Regions from separate parts of the Paenibacillus sp. FSL E2-0178 genome, predicted to be linked through region 2. Evidence: riboswitches for the same ligand, from Rfam matches in the RefSeq annotation. Region 2 holds a riboswitch; the other holds the start of a gene.
What was found. Region 2 has a riboswitch for cyclic di-GMP ahead of MHI42_RS17970 (collagen-binding domain-containing protein). Riboswitches for the same ligand answer to the same signal wherever they lie in the genome.
Positions count from the first base shown of each region.

Region 1: it holds a riboswitch for cyclic di-GMP, as region 2 does, so the genes downstream of both, MHI42_RS22040 (flagellar assembly protein A) here and MHI42_RS17970 (collagen-binding domain-containing protein) in region 2, are expected to answer to the same signal.

Region 1 is NZ_CP151953.1:5,058,360-5,062,744, forward strand. Features, by position in the region: gene MHI42_RS22035 (DMT family transporter) at 1-684, shown strand, start outside; gene MHI42_RS22040 (flagellar assembly protein A) at 752-2,377, opposite strand; cyclic di-GMP riboswitch class I at 2,480-2,573, opposite strand; gene MHI42_RS22045 (isochorismatase family cysteine hydrolase) at 3,093-3,776, shown strand; gene MHI42_RS22050 (ABC transporter substrate-binding protein) at 3,831-4,385, shown strand, end outside.
Region 2 is NZ_CP151953.1:4,140,390-4,144,774, reverse strand. Features, by position in the region: gene MHI42_RS17985 (hypothetical protein) at 1-487, shown strand, start outside; gene MHI42_RS17980 (ASCH domain-containing protein) at 529-951, shown strand; gene MHI42_RS17975 (hypothetical protein) at 1,418-1,792, opposite strand; cyclic di-GMP riboswitch class I at 2,642-2,734, shown strand; gene MHI42_RS17970 (collagen-binding domain-containing protein) at 2,817-4,385, shown strand, end outside.

The DNA.
Region 1 (4,385 bases), 920 kb from region 2:
TTCTACTATGGCTTCCAGACGATTGGCCTGCAGTATGTGCCGTCCGGATTATTCTCGGCCATTGTATTCCTGCAGCCGGTGCTGCTCGGAATTTTTGCCTGGATCTGGCTGGGCGAGCGGATGTACGGGCTTAAGATCGCCGGCCTCGTAATCGGCTTCCTCGGGGTAGCCTCGTTAAGCCTTGGGGGATTAACCGGAAGTATCTCGCCTATAGGCGTACTGCTGGCCTTGGCCAGTGCACTCAGCTGGGCGCTGGCTACGGTCTACACCAAACGCAATGCAGCCAGAGTAGATATGCTGTGGATGACCGCAATGCAGATCATGATCGGCGGGGTAATCCTGCTGGCGGCAGGCTCAGCTTCGGAGAGCTGGGCGGATATTACCTGGAGTAGTACTTTTATAATAAATACACTGTTCATCGCGGTCTTCGTGATTGCGCTGGGCTGGTTGGTATACTTCAAGCTGATCAATGAAGGAGAGGCCGGCAAGGTAGGCTCGTTCACCTTTCTGATTCCGCTGATTTCCATCGGCTCCAGTGTAGTCTTATTGCATGAACAGATTACGTTGAATCTGGTCATCGGTATGCTGCTGATTGTGAGCAGCATTATTCTGGTGAATGTCAGGCTGGGCCGGAATGCCGGGAGTGTCCTGCAGACCCCGGTACCCGGTCTGGGTAAGGAATAAACAAACGGCTGCTCCCTCAGAAGAGGGGCAGCCGTTTGTACTTGTCAGGGGTTACATTACAGCAGGCTTAGACCGTTTCTGCGTCCGCGTCCCGCAGGATCAGTTCTCCGCCGGACTCCAGGATACTGTTATGGGAACGGGCAATATTAATGAAGACATGCTCCTCCTGGAGCAGTTCAATGTCTTCACACAGATTACGCAGCAGCCGGGAGAAGCTGTTCAGAACACTGTCAGTGATAAACTCGGTGAACTGCCCCGGATGGGTAAAAACCTCCAGCATCTGCTTGAGCTGATCCGTACCGGGCTGGGGGGCCCCTTCCATGCACAGCAGTGCGGATTTAAGATCGCTGATCAGGCACTCTATATGGCTGTACTTATCCTCCAGCAGCAGCATAACCACCAGACCGTATTTCACGGATTGCTGGCGGGATTCTACATTCTTGGCCAGCAGCCGGGCGGCTTCCCGCAGTCCGCCAACTTCAGTCAGCAGAAGACTGGAGAAGCGGTGCAGGCGGTGCTGGTGTACCCCGGCAAGTCCGGTGTGCAGGCTGCAGCCGGTTACTTGACCGCTTATATAGATACTGCCTGTAGCCGTAATTGTAGATTGGCAGACGTTGCCGTAGATATACACATTCCCTAACGCCTCAATACACATAGGGCCTTCAATATCTGAGGGTACGACGATGTCACCTGCAAACATAATCTCACGGGCTGTTGCCGCCATTTCCTTGGTGATGAGGCATAGGTCCGGGAAATCGCAGGTTGTGACGCTGCCGGAGTCTCCGCAGATGCGGGGTCTGCCCGTACGCAGAGCCGCGATCTCCCCGTTTGGAAGCAGCCGTGCATTGTCTCCGGCTGCGAAATAAATATCCTGCGGTGGAGGTGGAGGCAAGATGCCTCCTTCTACGTCGAATCCGGGAATTCCCTCTTCGGGCGGCAGCTTGCGGGCGAATACCTCTCCCTCTCTGGCGAAGGGTGCTCCCGGAAACCGCAGATAATCTAAGGAATCTGCAGCTTCCGCAGTTCGTCCCTCCCGGAGCATTCCATTGCCTGTGAGCGTATGCTCCGGGAGGGATAGCTGCAGCCTTGATTTCTTGCCGGGCAGCGGGGCTCTCCCTTCTGCGATACAGACAGGGAGATATGTAGGGTTGTTCAGTTCGGCGTATAGGGCCGGGATATTCAGATTCCGCAGAATGGAGCGGTTATCCAGCGAAGAAAGAATCTGTTCTATGGTGAGCGTGGACAGCAGCATCGCCCGGTTAGGCTCAGCCCGGACTGCGGCTTCGAAGGAAGCCGGGCAATTGACCAGATTCCAGGCGTACTTCTCTGCACGGTACAAGGTGAAATGCACTTTGAGCTTGTCAGGTGAAACCGTAATCTGATACTGTGGCTTCTCGCAAATTTCCCAGGTAATATGATCCGCTGAGGTCACCTCAGTAGGCTCTGTAACGGTCTTCCAGTTGATCTTCAGCACTACAGGATGAACAGCGGAGATCCGGGCGGGCTTGCCGCCAGAGAGCGGGGGAGTAATGAAGATCTGATTATTCTGCACAAGGATAATTCCATCCTTATCTCCATTCATCCCGCCGGAAGTCCGGCCCTCCACAGAGAAAGAATCCAGGAATCCGGTCCGTTCAAGCATCAAGGATTCCACGAAATCATATCGGGTTGGTTCGATGAATTGCTGCGGCATTATCTTAACCTCGCTTTTTCGTATAATCAATGGCATTCGTACAGAAAAGAGCATCATAAAGCCTGGGGGATCTCCCGGTGACTGATGGCTTACGTGGTCTCTATTGGCAGCCTGGCGACCATAAACGCGGATTCTCAGCATTCTTAGGCCCATTGCTTTGCGTCCTACCCTTTCAGGAAGTTTGCCTTTAGAAATAGATCAATGATATACACTCAGCATGAGGCGATTTCAATCGACTGTAATCGACAAAAAAGGTCATAACTGGTTCCTGCGCTGCAGGAACTTCTGCAAACAAGCTTAATTCTAGTACTTAAGGAGCTATTTTTCAACTGTATTCTGCCAATTTATTAATAATCTTGAAATGTGCAGCTCTATATTGCTTGAAAAACTGGTTTCCCAGCGCTTACAGCTTATGGGAGGAGTCTGCTCTGCAAGAAAAGCCGGATCTTTGAGCTGGAGAACGGACTGCTGCTGAGGCTGCCTGCGTTGGGCGGCTTTTTTTAATATATGAATGGAGTTAATCCGGGGTTTATATGTAATGTTCATGTTATATATGTAGAATAACACAAACAATTAGCACATTATTTCGTAATAAAAACGAAGACATTGCAAATTTGTTGTAATATAATCTAACAAACAGCAGGAAAAATTAAATTAATGTTAATAAACATAACATTAAATATATGCATTGAATTCTGGAAGGGGAGCATGAACCATGCAGATTACAGCAGCACCTTACACCTGGCCCTATGACGGCGTCCTTGATCCGGCGAAGACGGCACTGATGATTATCGACATGCAGACGGATTTTTGCGGCAAAGGCGGTTACGTGGAGCGAATGGGCTACGACCTCTCATTAACAGCCAGAGCGATTCAGCCGATTGGGCGGCTGCTGGCACGCATCCGGGAAATTAACGGATTCACCGTTATCCATACCCGGGAGGGCCATAAGCCGGATCTGTCCGATCTGCCGGCGAATAAACGGTGGCGGAGCAGACAGATCGGCGCTGAGATCGGCTCGGAAGGACCGGCGGGACGGATTCTCGTACGGGGCGAGCGCGGCTGGCAGATCATTGATGAACTGGCACCTATACCGGGAGAGCACATTATCGACAAGCCGGGTAAAGGCAGCTTTTATGCTACGGACCTGGATTTAATATTGAAGAATAAAGGGATTACCCATCTGATTCTGACCGGAATCACGACGGATGTCTGTGTACACACGACGATGCGCGAAGCCAATGACCGCGGTTATGAATGTCTGATCCTGGAGGATTGCACGGGTGCTACGGATTATGCCAATCATCTGGCAGCGCTCAATATGGTCAAAATGCAGGGTGGTGTCTTCGGCAGTGTGAGTGATTCGCAAGCGGTGCTGAAGGCGCTGGAGCAATTCTAGATACAAATTACGAATGACCAGTATTCCAAATAACATCATAACGGGGGAATCACCATGTGGAACAAGTCCAGAACCAAAGCGCTTATCCTGCTCACTTCACTAATGCTGCTCATTACAGCCTGCGGCAACAATTCGGATACCGGCAAGGCAGAGGGACAGGGGGCGGAAGGCTCCGGTGAGCTTAAGAAGGTTGTTCTGAGGTTGAAGTGGATTCATCAGGCGCAGTTTGCCGGGTTCTATACCGCCGTTGAAAAGGGCTTCTATAAGGAAGCGGGGCTGGATGTGGAGATTCGGCCGGGAGGCTCGGATTTTCCGGCGGTACAGATGGTCGCTTCGGGCAGTGAGGAGTTCGGGGTAACCGGTGCTGACCAGATCATTATTGCCAGAGAAAAAGGCGTACCGGTTAAGGCGTTATCTGCGATATACCGCAAAACCCCGTTCGTAATGTTCACGCTTAAAGAATCCGGTATCACTACAATGGAAGATCTTGTCGGCCAAAAGGTGGGCATCAAGCTCGGCGGCAATGAAGAGCTGACCTTCCGTGCTATGGAGAAAAGCGCGGGCATTGAAACCTCGCAAATCGAAGAGATGCCGATCAAATATGATCTC
Region 2 (4,385 bases):
AAATATCAAGGCGGTGAATGAACGGTTTAGCCGGTTATTTGAGCTGCCTGCTTCCCCTGCTTTCTATAAGGGCTTGAATATGGCCGATCTTCATTTCAATGCTGATTATCCTGTGCGTTCCCGCTCAACCTTCAATGCCGCATCCTTTGAATTATGGGAATCTCATGCAGTGGAGGGTATACATGCTTACCAAAAATTACACACCGGCTCCAGACAGGAGCCATGGTATACGCATAGCCTCGAAAGACTCCGGCAATACAGTGATTTCAATAAGTACTGGAATAAGCGGCCTGACAACACAGGTAACGAATATGGTCAGCACAAAATGATCTTAGCCAGAATGGGTGCCTCAGATAAGTTGGTTCCTATCCGGTACAAGCAAATTCATATTTCCGCGGGCCATCATCTATATCCAAGAATTGAGGCCTACATACCGGTCGATGAAGCTGCTCATACAGTTTTTGAACAACTGGGAAGCTGCGTGTAAACTGGACATTATGTGTTTTCTGGAATGGAGGCAAGCCTTGTATGAAGTGTCTGACGATTCGCCAGCCTTGGGCCACCTTAATTGCGCTGGGTGAAAAACAGATCGAGACCCGTTCCTGGCCGACGTCTTACCGGGGGGATTTAGCCATCCATGCCGGTATGCAGGTAGATAAGGCCATATGCAAGACGGAGCCGTATCAATCAGTGCTTGCCCGGCACGGCTACACCGCGGATAATCTGCCCTCCGGAGTAATCCTTGCGACCAGCCGGCTGGCCGGTTGCTGTGGGGTTACGCCTCAGCAGGCGCAGCAGAGCTGGCCGGGCGGGAATGAATATGTGTTCGGTGATTATGCAGAAGGCCGGTATGCCTGGAAGCTGGAAGGGGTAGTTGCGCTGGCTCATCCTATACCTGCCAAAGGGCGCTTAGGTTTCTGGGAATATCCCGTTCTTGAGCAGGAGTGGTGAATCCGTTTGTGGCCAAATAAATAAAAATTTCATGCAGATCAGCTGTCAGCGGGTATGATAGGGATATTCAGCGGGTAATCTTCTTATATATAAGGAAAGCGGACTCTGCGGCGGTATGTTGCGGGAGCCAGGGCAGAATTGCCGGGAAGGAGCGTATGCATAAGAGATGGGCAGCCTTCTTATCGCATGGCTTTGTATGCTTTGTTTGTTTATTGTGTTTAAGGATCAGGTAAGCCGGAAGATCCTGTATCCCGTAGCGGCTGTGGTTATCTGCGGCACGCTTGGGTATTGGACGATTTTAATGTAATCTTTATCTGGGTATCAGCTTATTTTCAGGTAAGGGATGTATATTGGGGTTACCAAACATCCCCCGGTGTAATATGGTACCCTGAGGTCTTGCCGATCATGGCGGGCCTCTTTTTTATGAGGGGAGAAACGCTGAGAATTAACATCGCCAGAATGCTGTTCATCTCAAGGCGGTTGAATCCGGAGTGCCAAGACCCAGATATCTGCGCATGCGGATAGTAGACTGGGCGGTAATGACATCATCCAGCAGCAGCATCCGTTCATGGTAACCCCTGCAGACAAATTTGGCTTCAATGCCAACTTCCAGCTGCTGCTGTGCATAGACCTTCAGACCACGGGCTCTCATCTCGGTGCGGACATTCCGCAGGTCGGCTATGGCTGCGCCCGCCGCTGTCCGGACAACCTCCAGGTAAGGAGCGGGTGTGCGCAGCTCTGCGGATAGGATGGAAGCATCGCGTTCAAAGGCGGATAAAATGAGCGGCAGCAAGATATACGATTTCACCAGCATATTGTCCTGGCTCTCAGCTCTGTGCATCAATCTCACCCCCTTTGATGAGAACGTATATTCGTAATTTAACCCGAAGTTCAAAAAAAATCAATAGTATTTAAAAAAGAGGGCTATTAATGTGACATAATTCACAATAAAATAGGAAAAATTATTTTATATTAAAATTGAAATAATAAAGATTAAAAATAAATCAGTTTAAAAGGAGAATGGCAATGAGTCATGAAGGAAATCTCCGCCGCGGTTTATTATTCGGGTTATTCCTTAGCGTTCCGCTCTGGGTGTCAATGATTGGCTGGATTCAGCTGCTCTAAAAATGGATTCCTGCGTGTGCAGATTTTCAGCCCTCTACGCAAACTCCCTAGAACTGTCGATTAAAGACTGCTGCCAGGGTTTGCTTAGGCGCCAGTTTTTGTGAAAATATATGAATATCATAGAGCCCTTACTATAAAAGAGCTCTCCGGTATGAACGGAAAACGGGCGGTATCCTTAAAGGGGATAGCGCCCGTTTCTTCACGTTTACCATGGTGAGCTTTGCTTAAGCGGAGATGAGTTGGGGGAAGGGGGAAGGAATAGGACTAAAATACTAAATTTTAATATTTAAAATTGTAAGAAATAGCTATGTGAAAAGGAAAAAATACTGCGGCGAATTAGCGGGATTATCGACTTTTTTCGTCAGAAAGTTATATTCTCATCTTGTATAAACCCTTATATATAAAGGGTTTATCAATATTTTTTTATCAAAAAAATAGCTGTGAAATGAATTGGAAATATATTGACAATATGCCATTAGGCATCTAAACTGAAGTTAGTTCTAAAGTAACAAATATCACAGATTTCAGTTGGGTATTACATAAGCTTTTCCAATTTCATATCAATCATGTACAAACGCAAACCGTTTCGAAAGAGCGGGACGCAAAGTCAGGAATCTGATGCCCCTTAAGTCCGGGCTATGGTCGTCCGGCCGCCGTGAAGCTAACCCTTCGTGGCGGCCTTTTTTTTGTTATAGTTTTGCGGCGATTTCATAGAATAGTTGAATAGGAGGTGTAGATTATTGAGAAGAAAAATGCGAAAAGCGGCCGCCTTTATTCTGGCGGGCGTACTGACCGTAAGTAGCGCCTTTACTTGGGGGACGGAGGTGAGGGCAACATCTGGTGTGCCTTACAATCCAACGCCGGTCTTGGGGATTGCCGGGAATTTTAATGCTTTTATCTTTGACGATTTCACGCAAGGCAATGATCAAATTGAAGGCCGTCTTGCAGCGGGGGGGAATATTACTCTCTCTGGAGGTTACGGGGTAGCCAGGGCCTACAGGAATTCTTCAGCCACCGACGTACTCGTTGCCGGCAAGAAGTTTAAACATTCGGGCAGCGGAGAAATCTACGGAAACGTTGTGTATGGGGACACCATTGAAGCCAATGAGCCTAGTGTGAACATTATAGGCGCGAAGAAGCAGGGAAGCCCGATTGATTTCCCGGCTGAGAAGCAGTATCTGATCTCGCGTTCTGCAGCATACGGGGCATTGTCCGCTACGAAAGAAGTTGGTAATAATTATGGAACACTTACAATAAGTGCGCCGGATCTTTTCAACGTAGTTCATCTGGATGCGGCAACGCTGGCGAATACAAACAATATTCAATTCAACATTGCCCAGAATGCCACGTTAATTATTAACATAAGTGGAGCTACGGTCAATGTACCAAGTTTCGCAATGAATAACGGTAGAGCAAGTCAAGTGTTGTTCAATTTCTACGAAGCGACCAAGGTGAATATTGCGTATACGACCTTCTTGGGAACGATACTGGCGCCTAAGGCGGATGTCAATTATTCCGGTGCAGAGCTTTACGGAACGCTAATTGCCAAGTCTTTTAGCGGCGGAGTAGAAATGCACCTTGGAACATACGAGGGAGATGGACCGCCGCCAAGTCCGACGCCGACCGCAACACCAACACCCAGCCCATCGCCAACACCAACCGCAACACCAAGCCCGACACCAACAGTGAAACCGACTGCAACGCCAACGCCGACGGCGACGGTGAAACCAACTCCAACACTGACACCAACACCGACAGCAACGGTAAAACCGACACCGACGGTAAAACCAACCGCAACACCAACACCGACAGCAACGGTGAAACCGACACCGACGGTAAAACCAACGCCAACACCTAAGTGCACTCCGACGCCAACACCGACAGTGAAGCCGACACCAACACCAACGGTAAAGCCGACACCGACAGTGAAGCCGACGCCGACGCCGACACCAACGGTAAAGCCGACGCCGACAGTGAAGCCAACGCCGACACCTAAGTGCACTCCGACGCCAACACCGACAGTGAAGCCGACACCGACAGTGAAGCCAACACCGACAGTGAAGCCAACACCGACAGTGAAACCGACACCAACAGTGAAACCAACGCCGACAGTGAAACCAACGCCGACAGTGAAACCGACACCAACAGTGAAACCGACACCAACAGTGAAACCAACGCCGACGGTGAAACCAACGCCGACAGTGAAACCGACACCAACGCCAACGGCGGCACCGACACCAACGCCAACGGCAGCACCGACACCAACGCAAACAGCTGCACCGACACCAACGCCAACAGCGGTACCGACA